Regions from separate parts of the Streptomyces sp. TS71-3 genome, predicted to be linked through region 1. Evidence: riboswitches for the same ligand, from Rfam matches in the RefSeq annotation. Region 1 holds a riboswitch; each other region holds the start of a gene.
The links. A riboswitch is a leader RNA that binds a small molecule or an ion and turns the genes downstream of it on or off. The one in region 1 is predicted to bind cobalamin.
Positions count from the first base shown of each region.

Region 1 (4,157 bases):
CATCGAGCAGCGTGGCCTCGCCGATGCGCACGCCGAGTTCCTCCGCGCGCAGTTCCATGGGGGACTTCGCCGTCACCGCGCTCTCCCGTCGGCACGCCCCCGATGCCACAGCAACCAGGCGAAGAACGGCGCTCCGAGTCCGGCGGTGATGACGCCGACGGGAATCTCCTGGTCCGGGAGGACCGAGCGCGCCACGACGTCGCTGGCCACCAGCAGGGATGCGCCCAGCAGCGCCGACACGGGCAGCAGGAGCGCGTGGCGCGGGCCGCAGACGAGGCGCACCATGTGGGGTACGACCAGGCCGAGGAAACCGATGACACCGGTGTCGGCCACCAGGCACGCGGTCACCAGTGCGGCGGTGACGACGAGGGTCCAGCGGGTGCGCTCGACGTGCACGCCGACGGAACGGGCGGCCGTCTCGCCGAAGGCGAAGGCGTCCAGATCGCGGGCGGACGAGGTCGTGATCACCGTGCCGGCCACGGCCACCGCGATCAGGAAGACGGCGGTGTGCCACCGCACCCCGGCCACCGAGCCCAGCGTCCACTCCATGACACCGCGCGCCGCGTCGCGGTCGCCGAGAACGAGCACGACGAACGACGTGTACGCCCCGCACATCTGCCCCACCGCGATTCCGGCGAGCACGGTGCGGGCAGCGGGCAGCGACCAGGTACGGGCTCCCGCCAGCGCCAGGACGACGACAACGGCGAGCAGAGCGCCGGCGAAGGCAGCCGCCGAGACGGCTCCGGCGGCCGCGGCTCCAGAGGCCCCGACGCCGAGGACGATCACGGTCACCGCCCCTGCGGCGGCTCCGTCGGAGATCCCGAGCAGATACGGATCGGCCAGGTCGTTGCCCGTCAGCGTCTGCAACACGGCACCGCAGACCGCGAGTCCGGCACCCGTGGCGGCCGCCCCCAGGACCCGCGGCAGTCGCAACTGCCAGACGATCTGGTCGTCCAGCAGCGTCACCCGCGGGTTGCCCAGACCGAGACGGCGAGCGACGACATCGATCACGGTGCCCGGTGGCTCGTGCTGCGAGCCCACGGCGAGGCCGAGGAGCATGGCGGCAAGCAGCACCCCGACGCCGAGGGCCAGGACCGCCGCCGTCCGGCCGGGGCCGGCCGCCCGTGCCGCGGGGCGCGGCACGCCGGTCATGAACCGAGGTGCAGCTTGGCCAGCCCGGCGGACACCCGGGAGGCACCGTCCGCGAGGAGAACCCCGGGAGTCGACTCCGAGAACGGCACCACCACGAACGCCCTGTGTCGGACCGCGGTGAGCCTGCTCAGGACCGGATCGTGCTCCAGGTAGTGGATCTTGGATTGGGCCGTGTCCCAACTGGCATCCGCGAGCACGATGGCATCCGGATCGGCAGCGGCGACCTTCTCCCAGCTCACGCTCTGCCAGCCGCCCGGCAGATGCCCGAAGACGTTGCGGGCTCCCACGGCGCCGAGGATGAGTTGCGGCCCGCCGTGTCCGGCACCGACGAACGGGGTCTTGGTGTCCGAGTCGTACCACAGCACGTCCAGGCCCTTGCCCGCGCCCGTCCTGGCGAGCTCGGCCAGCTCCTGCTTCTGCTGCTTCTGAATGGCGGTGGCCCGCGGCGTCACGCCGAAGACCTCGGCCACGTCGCCCAGCTCGCCCCACACCGACTGCCAGGACACCGGCGGCACCTGCTTGTCGTCGCCGCATCCGAACGGGGAGAGGTACGAGGGGATGCCCTCGCCGTGGAGTTCGTCACGCGTGCCGGCGACCTTGTCCGTGAACGCGCTGGAGTAGGAGGCGTACAGGAAGTCGGGACGGGCCGCGAGGAGCTTCTCCTTCGTCGGGTATTCCTTGGAGAGCACCGGGACGGAGTCGTAGGCCGCCTTCCACTTCGCCGGGATGGAGTCGTCGAGATACGCCGTTCCCGCCATGCGGGACTGCAGGCCGAGCGACAACGCCACCTCCGTGGCTCCCTCGTTGAGCGTGACCAGCCGCTTGGGAGGCGCCTGGACCGTTGCCGCGGTCCCGCAACTGCTCACGCTCACCGGCGCCTGCTTCGCGCTGTCCGCCGCACCGCCGGACGCGGGAGCGCCGGTGCAGGCCCCGAGAGCGCAGACGGACAGCAAGGTCGCCACCACGCGACCGGCACGCGCGGAACCTCTGGTGGATATGGAGCGAATGGATCGACACGAACGCAGCGGGCCTCTCGGCACGTCTCCTCCAAAACCCTCGTGGAACACGTAGCGCCGTGGCCGGTCTCCTGGCTTCCGCATCGACGCGTCTCAGCCGGCCTTCCCGAGCAACGCCCTTCCGGATGCTCAGTGGCCCCGACCGCTTGCGAAGCCGGTCGGCGAGGGCCGCGACACTCCACGGCAACAGTGGCGAGGGCCGCACCGGACTCGGACCGGTTTCCCGTGCACCACGGCCCCGGCAACGTACCAAGTTCTCGAACTCCTGGCTGCGACGCACTTCACTGGGGGTGCCCTGCGGGGATCGGCAGGTACGTGGAACGCCGTCCGAACGTGTCCGCCAGACGGCCGAAGGCGACCACGCAACAGGTGTCGGCCGGCAGGCCCACCGGATGTGGCCGCGCCGGGTGCGGCGCGCCCAGCGCTTCGCGTTGACAGGGCACAGGCAAGGTCAGCGGGTCAGGTGGACCGTGAGAGCAGGTCGGCCTACCGGACGGAGGCGTACCGATTGGCGGCCTCGGCGACTTTCCGGTTGTAATCCGCCCCCGAGTCGTAGGCGTTGATCGCGGCGATCCAGTTGCCGGCGACCGCCAGGTCCCCGCCGGTCCGGCACAGGTAGACGCCGGCGGCGAGGGCGGCGTCGTCGATGTTGTTCACGTCCCTCCTGCCATCGCCGTTGCCGTCCTTGGCCTGCGTGGTCCAGGTCGCCGGAATGAACTGCATCGGGCCGACCGCGTGGTCCCATGTCCTGTCCCCGTCGAGAGTGCCGTCGTCGGTGTCCGGCACCCTGGCGACGTGATGGCCGTTGAGAGGGACGCCGATGATGGTCGGGGTGGCCTCGCCGGCGTGGCCGATGCCGGCGCCGTTCATGGTGCCGTGCCGGGATTCGACCTCGCCGATGCCGGCCAGGGTGTTCCACCCCAGGTGGCATGAGGAGTCCGTCGCGGCGACCGCGAGGGACGCCCCGGCGTAGGCGGTCAGGGCTCGTTCGGGGATGCCGGCGGCCTCAGCGGTCCGGGTGACCCAGGCCGGATCAGGCAGTTCGGCGATCGGGGTGCCCGAAGAAGAAGGGAGCGTACCGGCCGGCGAGGGGGCCGGGGACGGCGTGCGAGGCGGCGCCGTGCGGGGCGATCCGCCAGAGGTCGCCTGGGCGCTGGGATCGAGCACGGCGGCGACGAGCGCGCCCGTTCCGAGGACCGCGAGAGCGGCGCCCACGGCGGGCAGCATCCACCGGCGGCGGGGGGCGGCGCCGGAGTCGGCGGCCGACCTGCGGGCTGCCGGCTCCATGTCGCTGCCGGACGGGCGCGGCGGGGGGCTCGGGGACGGGTCCTGGAGGCGTTTGGGGGGGCCGCCTTCCCCGGCCACGGGGGGTGCGGCAGTGCCGGCGGCTTCGGGTGGTTCTCCGGTCGCCGTCCGAGGGCGGGGGGCGGACGTGCGCAGGCCGGCGCGGGCGCGGCGGCGCCATGCCTTGGCGATCAGGCCCTGGCGGGGGGCGAGGAACCAGGCCAGGAGGAAGTCGGCTGTCAGGACCAGGACGATCGTGCCTCCGGTGGGCAGGTCCCAGCCCCAGGAGACGTAGAGGCCTACCAGGGCGCCCAGGGCGCCGGCGGCCGGGGAGAGGACCATCATGACGCCGAGCCTGTCGGTGAGCATCCGGGCGGTGGCCGCGGGCGTGACCAGCAGGGCCAGGACGAGGATGTTGCCGATGGTCTGGACGCTGATGACGACCGCGAGGGTGACCAGGACGTAGAGGACGAGGTCGAGCCGGAACACGGGAATCCCCATGGCGCGGGCGGATTCGCGGTCCAGGGAGATGGTGACCAGCTCTTTGTGCAGGGCGAACAGCACCGCCAGGATGACGAGGGAGGTGACGGCGTCGATGTACAGGTCGGATGTGGGGATACCGGTGATGGAGCCGAACAGGAACTGTTCGAGGCTGCCGGCGTATCCCGGGGCCTGGGAGATGATGACGACGCCGAGGGCGAAGGC
Region 1 is NZ_BNEL01000003.1:2,104,736-2,108,892, reverse strand. It holds gene Sm713_RS33070 (ABC transporter ATP-binding protein) at 1-76, opposite strand, end outside; gene Sm713_RS33065 (iron ABC transporter permease) at 73-1,152, opposite strand; gene Sm713_RS33060 (ABC transporter substrate-binding protein) at 1,149-2,114, opposite strand; cobalamin riboswitch at 2,212-2,437, opposite strand; gene Sm713_RS33055 (anchored repeat-type ABC transporter permease subunit) at 2,655-4,157, opposite strand, start outside.

Region 2 (4,157 bases), 300 kb from region 1:
CGGGGCCGCCGATCACCAACTGCCACCGGGAATCCGCGAGGCCGGGAGCGAGGACCAGGCCGTGCAGCACCGCGGCGGCCAGCGCGGGAGAGACCAACCGGGCGGCCAGCCCCTGGTGGCAGACGGAGGCCGCGACCCGCCTCTCGACCGCGCCGGGCGGCTGGCCACCGGCTGTGGCCAGCCACTCCTGTACGCCTGACACACGTTCTTCGAGCAGGGGGCGGGACATCTGCTGCCAGGGCCCGGACGGCTCCGTGCCGGGCGGATGGACCTGGACGGCGAAGAACGGACCGAGTTCGGCGACGTCCTCGATCAGCGCGCTCACCGCCGTGGGGCTGTTCATGCCGGGATGGGATCCGGTTCCTGCGAGGGGGAGCCGGCGTCTCGGCGCGCGGGCTGGAGCAGGCGCTCGGCCAGGGGAGCGAAGGCCAGGCCGATGACCGTCCAGAGGATGAGCTGGGCGCCGACCGAGTAGAAGCGGAAGGCGAACAGCACGTCGGCGGGGAAGCCCGGGTAGACGATGGTGCCCTTGGCATCGGTCAGCGGCAGCGGGGTCTCGGTGGCCTGGTTGCCGAAAGCCTCCTTGTTGTACGCGAGATGGCCGAGCGGGGGCAGGATCAGCATCACGATCCCGATCGCGACGACGAACGCGGCGACAGCAAGGAGCGTGGCGTTCCAGTTGCCGAAACGGGCCTGGAGCCGCCTGCCGAGCCAGACGGCGCCGACGAGGAAGGCGACGGAGCACACGACCATGATCAAATACAGGCCGCTGCGCTGCTGGATGGTCTCCTCGTGGCCGATGGCGGGCGGGTTGGCCGGGTACTTCAAGAACGGCACCAGGTACAACCCGAGGAACCCGCCGCCGGCGACCAGCAGGGACAGCGAGCGGGCCCGCAGACGGCCGGTACGGCCCAGGCACACGGTGTAGGCCACGGCGAACAGCGCCCCCATGGCCATACCGAAGAAGATCATGCCGACACCGATGCCGACGTTGGCCTGGATGGTGCGGCTGAACAGGTCCGGGCCCGCGGCATCCGGGGGCACACCGGCGGCCTTGCCCAGGGCGGCCTGGGCGGCGTCACGACCGCTCTCGTAGTCGATGGCCCTGTCGATCTGCGGCTCGGCGAAGATCCGCGCGAAGACGAACGCGAGCACACCGGCGACCGCGCCGACGAGTATGCCGCGCAGGATGAGCTTCTTTTCCATGTCGAGTTGTCCGTAGTCCGGGTGCCGGCGGGGTCAGTGGCAGGGGAAGCCCAGGAAATGGCGGGCGTCGTGGACGAACTCGTGGACGTGCATGTCGTTGCCGAACACCGAGACAGCGCCCTGGTCGACACCGATGAAGTAGTAGACCGCCAGCGCGATCAACGCGGTGCCGACGAGCCAGAAGGCGGACTTCGAGACCGGCAGGACCACCGGCAAGGACGCCGGACGGGATGGGGAAACGCTGCTCAAGGTGAGCCCTCCTCTGGGATCGTGCGTCCCTGGTGCGTGCGGGCGGAGTGAGGGCCCAGTGTCTGACTTGCCGACCACCTTCCGGCGGCGGGCTCACAGTGGCGCGACCGTGCTGGAATTCCACCAGCTTCCTCAAGCCATCACTTCACGCGGAGCGTACGGCCCGCCCCTCCAGCCGTCAATCAGGCCCCTGTGCGGACCTGCCGCCCGAAGGAGCGGCGAGCGGACCGTGATCGGCTCCCGACCCGTTCCACGTCCGTCCGCGGGCGCGTCTGTGTCTCTTTTCATGTCCCGTGTGTGGTGAGCCGTGCTGCCCTGGAGGGCACTCGCCGTCTAGGGTGGCGGGTGCAGCTGGTTCGCACTGCCCGCCAGGCAGAGGCGTCGCAAGAGGGAACCCGGTGGGAATCCGGGACTGCCCCGCAGCGGTGAGCGGGAACGACCGCCGTCATACGCACTGGGCCCGGAGCAACGGGCCCGGGAAGCGACGGCCAGTAGGTGTCCTCCCCGTGAGGACGTGCCCGCGAGTCCGAAGACCTGCCACCTGCCCGCGTGCGGCCTCGTACGCGGACATCCCGGTGACCTCGTGGGCGGGTCGGCGTACATACCAGGCAGCGCACCGCGCCGACAGCGCGCGTCACTCGTCCGGTCTGACATCCCTTCGCCTCCGTATCCCGTCGCCGGGATCCTCAGGAGACATCTCGCGAAGGAGATTTCCGTGACCAGCAAGCCCGCAGCCGCGGCAGCACGGGCCACCGTGTACGGCTACCCCCGCCAGGGACAGAACCGGGAACTGAAGAAGGCCATCGAGGGGTACTGGAAGGGCCGCGTCAGTGCCGATGCCCTTCGCTCCACCGCCGCCGAACTCCGCCGCGACAACTGGCGGGATCTGGCCGGTGCGGATGTCGACGAGGTTCCCACGGGTGACTTCTCCTACTACGACCATGTGCTGGACACCACGATCATGGTCGGCGCGATTCCCGACCGCCATCGGGACGCCGTCGCCGCCGACCCTCTCGACGGGTACTTCGCGATGGCCCGCGGAACCCAGGACGTCGCGCCACTGGAGATGACCAAGTGGTTCGACACCAACTACCACTACCTGGTCCCCGAGCTGGGCCCCGACACGGTGTTCACGGCCGACTCCGGCAAGCAGGCCGCCGAGCTGGGGGAAGCCCTCGCCCTCGGCCTGGCCGCCCGGCCCGTCCTGGTCGGCCCCGTCACCTACCTGCTCCTCGCCAAGCCCGCCCCGGGCGTGGCCGCGGGCTTCGACCCGCTCACCCTCCTCGACCGGCTGCTTCCGGTGTATGCCGAGATCATCTCCGACCTGCGGGCCGCCGGTGCCGAGTGGGTGCAGCTGGACGAGCCCGCGCTCGTCCAGGACCGCACCCCGGCCCAGCTGAGCGCCGCCGAGCGCGCCTACCGGTACCTCGGGGACCTCACCGACCGGCCGAGGCTGCTGGTGGCCTCCTACTTCGACCGTCTCGGCGAGGCCCTGCCCATACTGGCCAAGGCGCCCGTGGACGGGCTCGCGCTCGACTTCACCGAGGCCGCCGCGGCCAACCTGGAGGCCCTGGCCGCCGTCGGGGGCCTGCCCGGCAAGCGCCTGGTGGCCGGTGTCGTCAACGGCCGCAACATCTGGGCCAACGACCTGACGGCGTCACTCGCCACCCTCGGCACCCTGCTCGGCCTCGCCGACCGCGTCGACGTGGCGGCCTCGTGCTCGCTGCTGCACGTCCCGCTGGACACGGCGGCGGAACGGGACATCGAGCCGGGGATCCTGCGCTGGCTGGCCTTCGCCCGGCAGAAGACCGCGGAGATCGTCACCCTCGCCAAGGGCCTGGCCCACGGCACCGGCGCGATCACCGCCGAACTCAGCGCGAACCGCGCCCACCTCGCTTCCCGGGCCACATCCCGCATCACCCGGGACCCGGCCGTCCGCGCCCGCGCCGCGGCGGTGACCGAGGCCGACACCCGCCGCTCCCAGCCGTACACCGAGCGGGCGGCCGCCCAGCGTGCCCGCCTCGGCCTGCCCCTGCTGCCGACCACGACCATCGGCTCCTTCCCCCAGACCACACAGCTGCGCGGCGCCCGCGCCGACCTGCGGGCGGGCCTGATCGACGGTGCGGCCTACGAGGAGCGCATCAAGGCCGAGATCCAGGAAGTCGTCTCCTTCCAGGAGAAGACCGGACTGGACGTCCTGGTGCACGGCGAGCCCGAGCGCAACGACATGGTCCAGTACTTCGCCGAGCAGCTCACCGGCTACCTCGCCACGCAACACGGCTGGGTCCAGTCCTACGGCACCCGCTACGTGCGCCCGCCGATCCTGGCCGGCGACATCTCCCGCCCCGGGCCGATGACCGTGCGCTGGACGGCCTACGCCCAGTCGTTGACGGACCGGCCCGTCAAGGGCATGCTCACCGGCCCCGTCACCATGCTGGCCTGGTCCTTCGTCCGCGACGACCGGCCCCTCGGGGACACCGCCCGGCAGGTCGCCCTGGCCCTGCGCGACGAGGTGAACGACCTTCAGGCGGCGGGAACCCCCGTCATCCAGGTCGACGAACCCGCACTCCGGGAGACCCTCCCGCTGCGGATCGCGGGCCGCGCCGCTTACCTGGCCTGGGCCACGGAGGCGTTCCGGCTCACCACCGGCCAGAGCCGGCCGGGCACGCAGATCCACACCCACATGTGCTACGCCGAGTTCG
Region 2 is NZ_BNEL01000003.1:2,405,927-2,410,083, reverse strand. It holds gene Sm713_RS34360 ((2Fe-2S)-binding protein) at 1-343, opposite strand, end outside; gene Sm713_RS34355 (CbtA family protein) at 340-1,206, opposite strand; gene Sm713_RS34350 (CbtB-domain containing protein) at 1,240-1,455, opposite strand; cobalamin riboswitch at 1,514-1,587, opposite strand; cobalamin riboswitch at 1,808-1,995, shown strand; gene metE (5-methyltetrahydropteroyltriglutamate--homocysteine S-methyltransferase) at 2,171-4,157, shown strand, end outside.
Region 2: another riboswitch for cobalamin. It lies ahead of metE (5-methyltetrahydropteroyltriglutamate--homocysteine S-methyltransferase); the one in region 1 lies ahead of Sm713_RS33060 (ABC transporter substrate-binding protein).

Region 3 (4,157 bases), 1.4 Mb from region 1:
GCGCGCCGCGTCGTCGTTCGCCCACTGCGAGAGCTGGGCGACCCACGGCCCGTCCGCGCCGGTCAGGCACGACCGGGAGAGCAGTCCCCCGGGCCAGCGCCCCGCCCAGGTACCGGCCACCGCGTCGGCCACGACTTCCTGCCTGCCCGGCGGTGCGGCCCACTCGCTGAGCAGGGTGACCCCGGCCTCGGGACGGCTCATGTCCGGCACCGCACCACGGCCGTGTTCCATCGCGGTTCCCACTCCCCTCGGAGGCCTCCTGTCCAGTGGGTACCCGCCTGGGCGCGGCCGACCCGGTCCCAGGGCCCGGAGAAGGCCGGGACGGCATCTGCGGACCCCGGTGATCTGACAGCCCCGTCGTGGCTCTCCTCTTGGGCGCACCAGCGCCCACCTGGGCCCCGAAGGGGCGCGGGGAGCTGCGCGAGCGACCAACCACCCGCCGGTGGTCCGGGCACGACGGAGACTGCCCCCTCGGGACGGCGGCGATCCAACGGTTTCGTCGTGGCTGGTCGCTCCCCCACTGCCTTGAGGACGTGGGAGGTGCCCCCATCCCCGCGCCCCTAATCCCGCCGGCCCACGGCCGCAAAGGCGCCCCGAAAGGGGCGCGGGGAACGGCGCGAGCAACCACCACCGGCCGGTGGTCCGGACACGACCGAAACAGCCCCCTCGGGACGGTGACGACCTGACGGTCTCGTCGTGGCTCCCCTCTTGAGCGCGCTCCAGCGCCCCCAAAGGGGCGCGGGGAACGGCGCGGGAACGGCGCGAGCAGCCCCCACCGACCGGCGGTCCGGAGGCAACCGGAACAGCCCCGTCAGGACGGTTCCGCTCCGACCGCCGAATCGTGGCCGCCCCGGCCACCCACCCGGCGCCCCGCGCCCCGCAACACCCGTTCCGACAGCTCGCCGAAGATCAGCCCGAACGCCGTCCACAGCACGAGCTGGATCGCCAGGGCCGAGAGCCTGAACTGCCACAGCAGGCTCGCCGGGAAGTCCTTCGGCACCTCGTTGACGGCGGGCAGGAACGCGTACGCCAGCCCGACCGCGACGACGAAGCCCGCACCGGCGGCCACGGTGGCGTACCAGGTGCCGAGCCGGGGCGCGAGCCGCCGCCCGGCGATCACCGCGGCCACGGCGAGCAGCACCGCGAGCAGCATCATCAGGAAGTACAGCGCGGTCCGCTTGCCGATGGTGCCGGGGTCGCCCACGGAGGGCGGGTTGGCGGGGTACTTCAGGAACGGCACGAAGTAGACGGCGACCAGACCGGCCAGCGACACCAGCATCGCCGTGGCCCGCGGCCCGAAGCGGCCGGCGCGGCCCAGCGCGAAGCAGAACGCCAGCGCGACGATGCCGCCGAAGGCGACCCCGTACACCAGCACGCCCGTCGCCAGGCCCGCCGTCGACTGGAGCGACCGGCTGACGACCGCCATCTCGTGCTCGTGGGAGTGCGCATCCTCGAAGGCGATGGCGGAGTCGACCCGCGGCTCGCCCAGCAGGTATGCGACGACCAAGGCGAGCACGCCCGCGGCGAGACCCGCGAGCATGCCACGCACCAGAAGATTCCGGACAGCGGAGGAGTCGACTGACCGCTCGGCCGCCCGCTCGTCGGACACGGTGCCCCGGCCCGTCAGTGGCAGGGGAAGCCGAGCAGGTGACGGCCGTCGTGCACCCACTCGTGCACGTCGGTGCCCGAGAACACGGAGGTGGCGCCCTGCTCGGCGCCGACGAAGTACAGCAGGACGAGCATCAGCACGCCGAAGAAGACCGCCCAGGGGAGCACGGCCCGCACGGAGAGCTTGGGAACGGGAAGAGGCTGGGTGGTGGCCGATTCCGTGGCCGGCGATGCGATGGACTGCGCCATGATGGGACCTCCTGCGGGGAACTCGCGTCCCGATAGGTGGAGCTCGGTCGGCACGGCGGGTCTGGCTCGTCCGGTGGATGCCGGACATACAGTGGCGCGACCGCCCCGGTCTCCCACCGGGTTCCGCCGTGTCGCGTGAATATCATCGGAACCGTACCGCCCGGCCGCCCGCAGGCCAACACCCCCTTGTGCGGCTCGAACGGCCCACCGCCGCCGGGTCCGGCCACCCAACCCGCCCGTGCCAGGGGCGACTTGGGCCCCGCCCGGCGGCCGGGTACCGGCGCGAGAAGAGCACGGAGCCCCGTATGACGGTCCGCGTGACCCTTGTCTCATCCGCCGCCGGCACGGCCCTGGCCGGCGCCCGCTTCGAGGCCGGGCACCCGCTGACGCCCGCGGGCCGGGAGTCGGCGAGGGCCGCGGCGGCGGCACTGCGGGCCACCGCCGTTCCCTCGAAGCGGCGCCCCGTACCCGCCCGAGCGCCCGCCCGCCGGAAAACCGGTGGTGCCCCCCGACCACCCCTGCCACGCTCACCCGCATGACCGACCGTCCCGTGCCGACCGGCCCCGCCCGCCCTGCCGCCACCCGCTCCTTCGACGACCTGGTCGCCGAGGCCGGTGCCGTCTCCGTCGACGGGTGGGACTTCTCCTGGCTGGACGGCCGGGCGACCGAGGAGCGCCCCGAGTGGGGCTACCAGCGGCAGATCGGCGAGCGGCTGGCACGCGTGCCGTCCGCACTGGACCTGGAGACCGGCGGCGGCGAGGTGCTCGCCGGAGTGCCGCGGCTGCCGCCGCTGATGGCCGCGACGGAGTCCTGGCCGCCGAACCTCGCCAAGGCGACGGCCCTGCTGCGCCCGCGCGGCGTGGTGGTCGTCGCGGACGACGGCGAGCCGCCGCTGCCCTTCGCGGACGGCGCCTTCGACCTGGTGACCAGCCGTCACCCGGTGGCCGTCCACTGGCCGGAGATCGCCCGGGTGCTCCGCCCCGGCGGCACCTACCTCTCCCAGCACGTGGGCCCGGAAAGCGTCTTCGAGCTCGTCGAGTACTTCCTCGGGCCGCTCACGGACGAGCAGCGGCGGGGCCGGCACCCGGACGTCGCCCGCGGCGGAGCCGAGGCGGCCGGGCTGGAGGTGGTCGGCCTGAGGAACGCCCGGCTGCGGATCGAGTTCTTCGACATCGGCGCCGTCGTCTACTTCCTGCGGAAGGTGATCTGGATGGTGCCGGGCTTCACCGTCGAGGGCCACCGCGACCGGCTGCGCGAGCTGGACGCGCGGATCCGCACCGAGGGCCCCTTCGTCGCGCACTCCGCCCGCTACCTCATCGAGGCCCGCAAACCGGCAGCGTGACGCGGCGGCCGTACCCCCGAACAGCACACCCCGGCGACGACGCACCCGAACAGCGCATCACCCGCCCCGTGCACCCGAACGGCGCACCGGCGCCCCCGCTTCGGGTCCCCGCCGGGCGTGGCGCACCGCGGCGTGCGGGAGACGGGGCCGCGGTGCGGGTGATCATCGACGCATGGACGCCACCCTTCACCTCGCCCAGCGGCCCGAGGCGGACGCCCTGCTGAGCCGCAGCCCGCTGGCCGTGCTGGTCGGGATGCTGCTCGACCAGCAGATCCCGATGGAGTGGGCGTTCACGGGGCCGTACACCATCGCGCAGCGGCTCGGCACGGACGACCTCGACGCGTTCGCCATCGCCGCGCACGACCCCGACGACTTCGCCGCGCTGCTCGCCGCCACCCCCGCCGTGCACCGCTACCCGGGGTCCATGGCGACCCGCGTCCAGCGGCTCTGCCAGTACCTCGTGGAGCGGTACGACGGCCGGACCGAGGGGGTCTGGGAGGGCGCGGCGAGCGGTGCGGAGGTGCTGCGGCGGCTGGTCGACCTGCCCGGCTTCGGGCGGCAGAAGTCCCAGATCCTCCTGGCCATGCTGGGCAAGCAGCTCGGCGTCCGCCCCGAGGGCTGGAGGGAGGCGGCCGGCGCGTACGGCGAGGAGGGCGCGCACCTGTCCGCCGCCGACATCACCGGCGAGGAGTCCCTGACGAAGGTGCGCGAGCACAAGCGGGAGCTGAAGCGGAAGTGACGGCGCACATCCGGCCGTTCCGCGCGCGCCACGCCACTCCGGTGCGCCGCGCCACTCCGGTGCGCCGCGCCACTCCGGTGCGCCGCGCCACTCCGGCACGCCACGCCACTCCGGCACGCCGCGCCACTGCGGTGCGCCACGCTTCCGCGTGCGCCGGACCACTCCGGTGCGCCGGGCCCTCCCGGGTACAGCCGGGCCCGTCCACGTACGCCGGGCCCG
Region 3 is NZ_BNEL01000003.1:751,542-755,698, forward strand. It holds gene Sm713_RS27590 (antibiotic biosynthesis monooxygenase) at 1-201, opposite strand, end outside; gene Sm713_RS27595 (CbtA family protein) at 812-1,552, opposite strand; gene Sm713_RS27600 (CbtB domain-containing protein) at 1,624-1,857, opposite strand; cobalamin riboswitch at 1,894-2,028, opposite strand; gene Sm713_RS27605 (class I SAM-dependent methyltransferase) at 2,393-3,199, shown strand; gene Sm713_RS27610 (HhH-GPD-type base excision DNA repair protein) at 3,372-3,938, shown strand.
Region 3: another riboswitch for cobalamin. It lies ahead of Sm713_RS27600 (CbtB domain-containing protein); the one in region 1 lies ahead of Sm713_RS33060 (ABC transporter substrate-binding protein).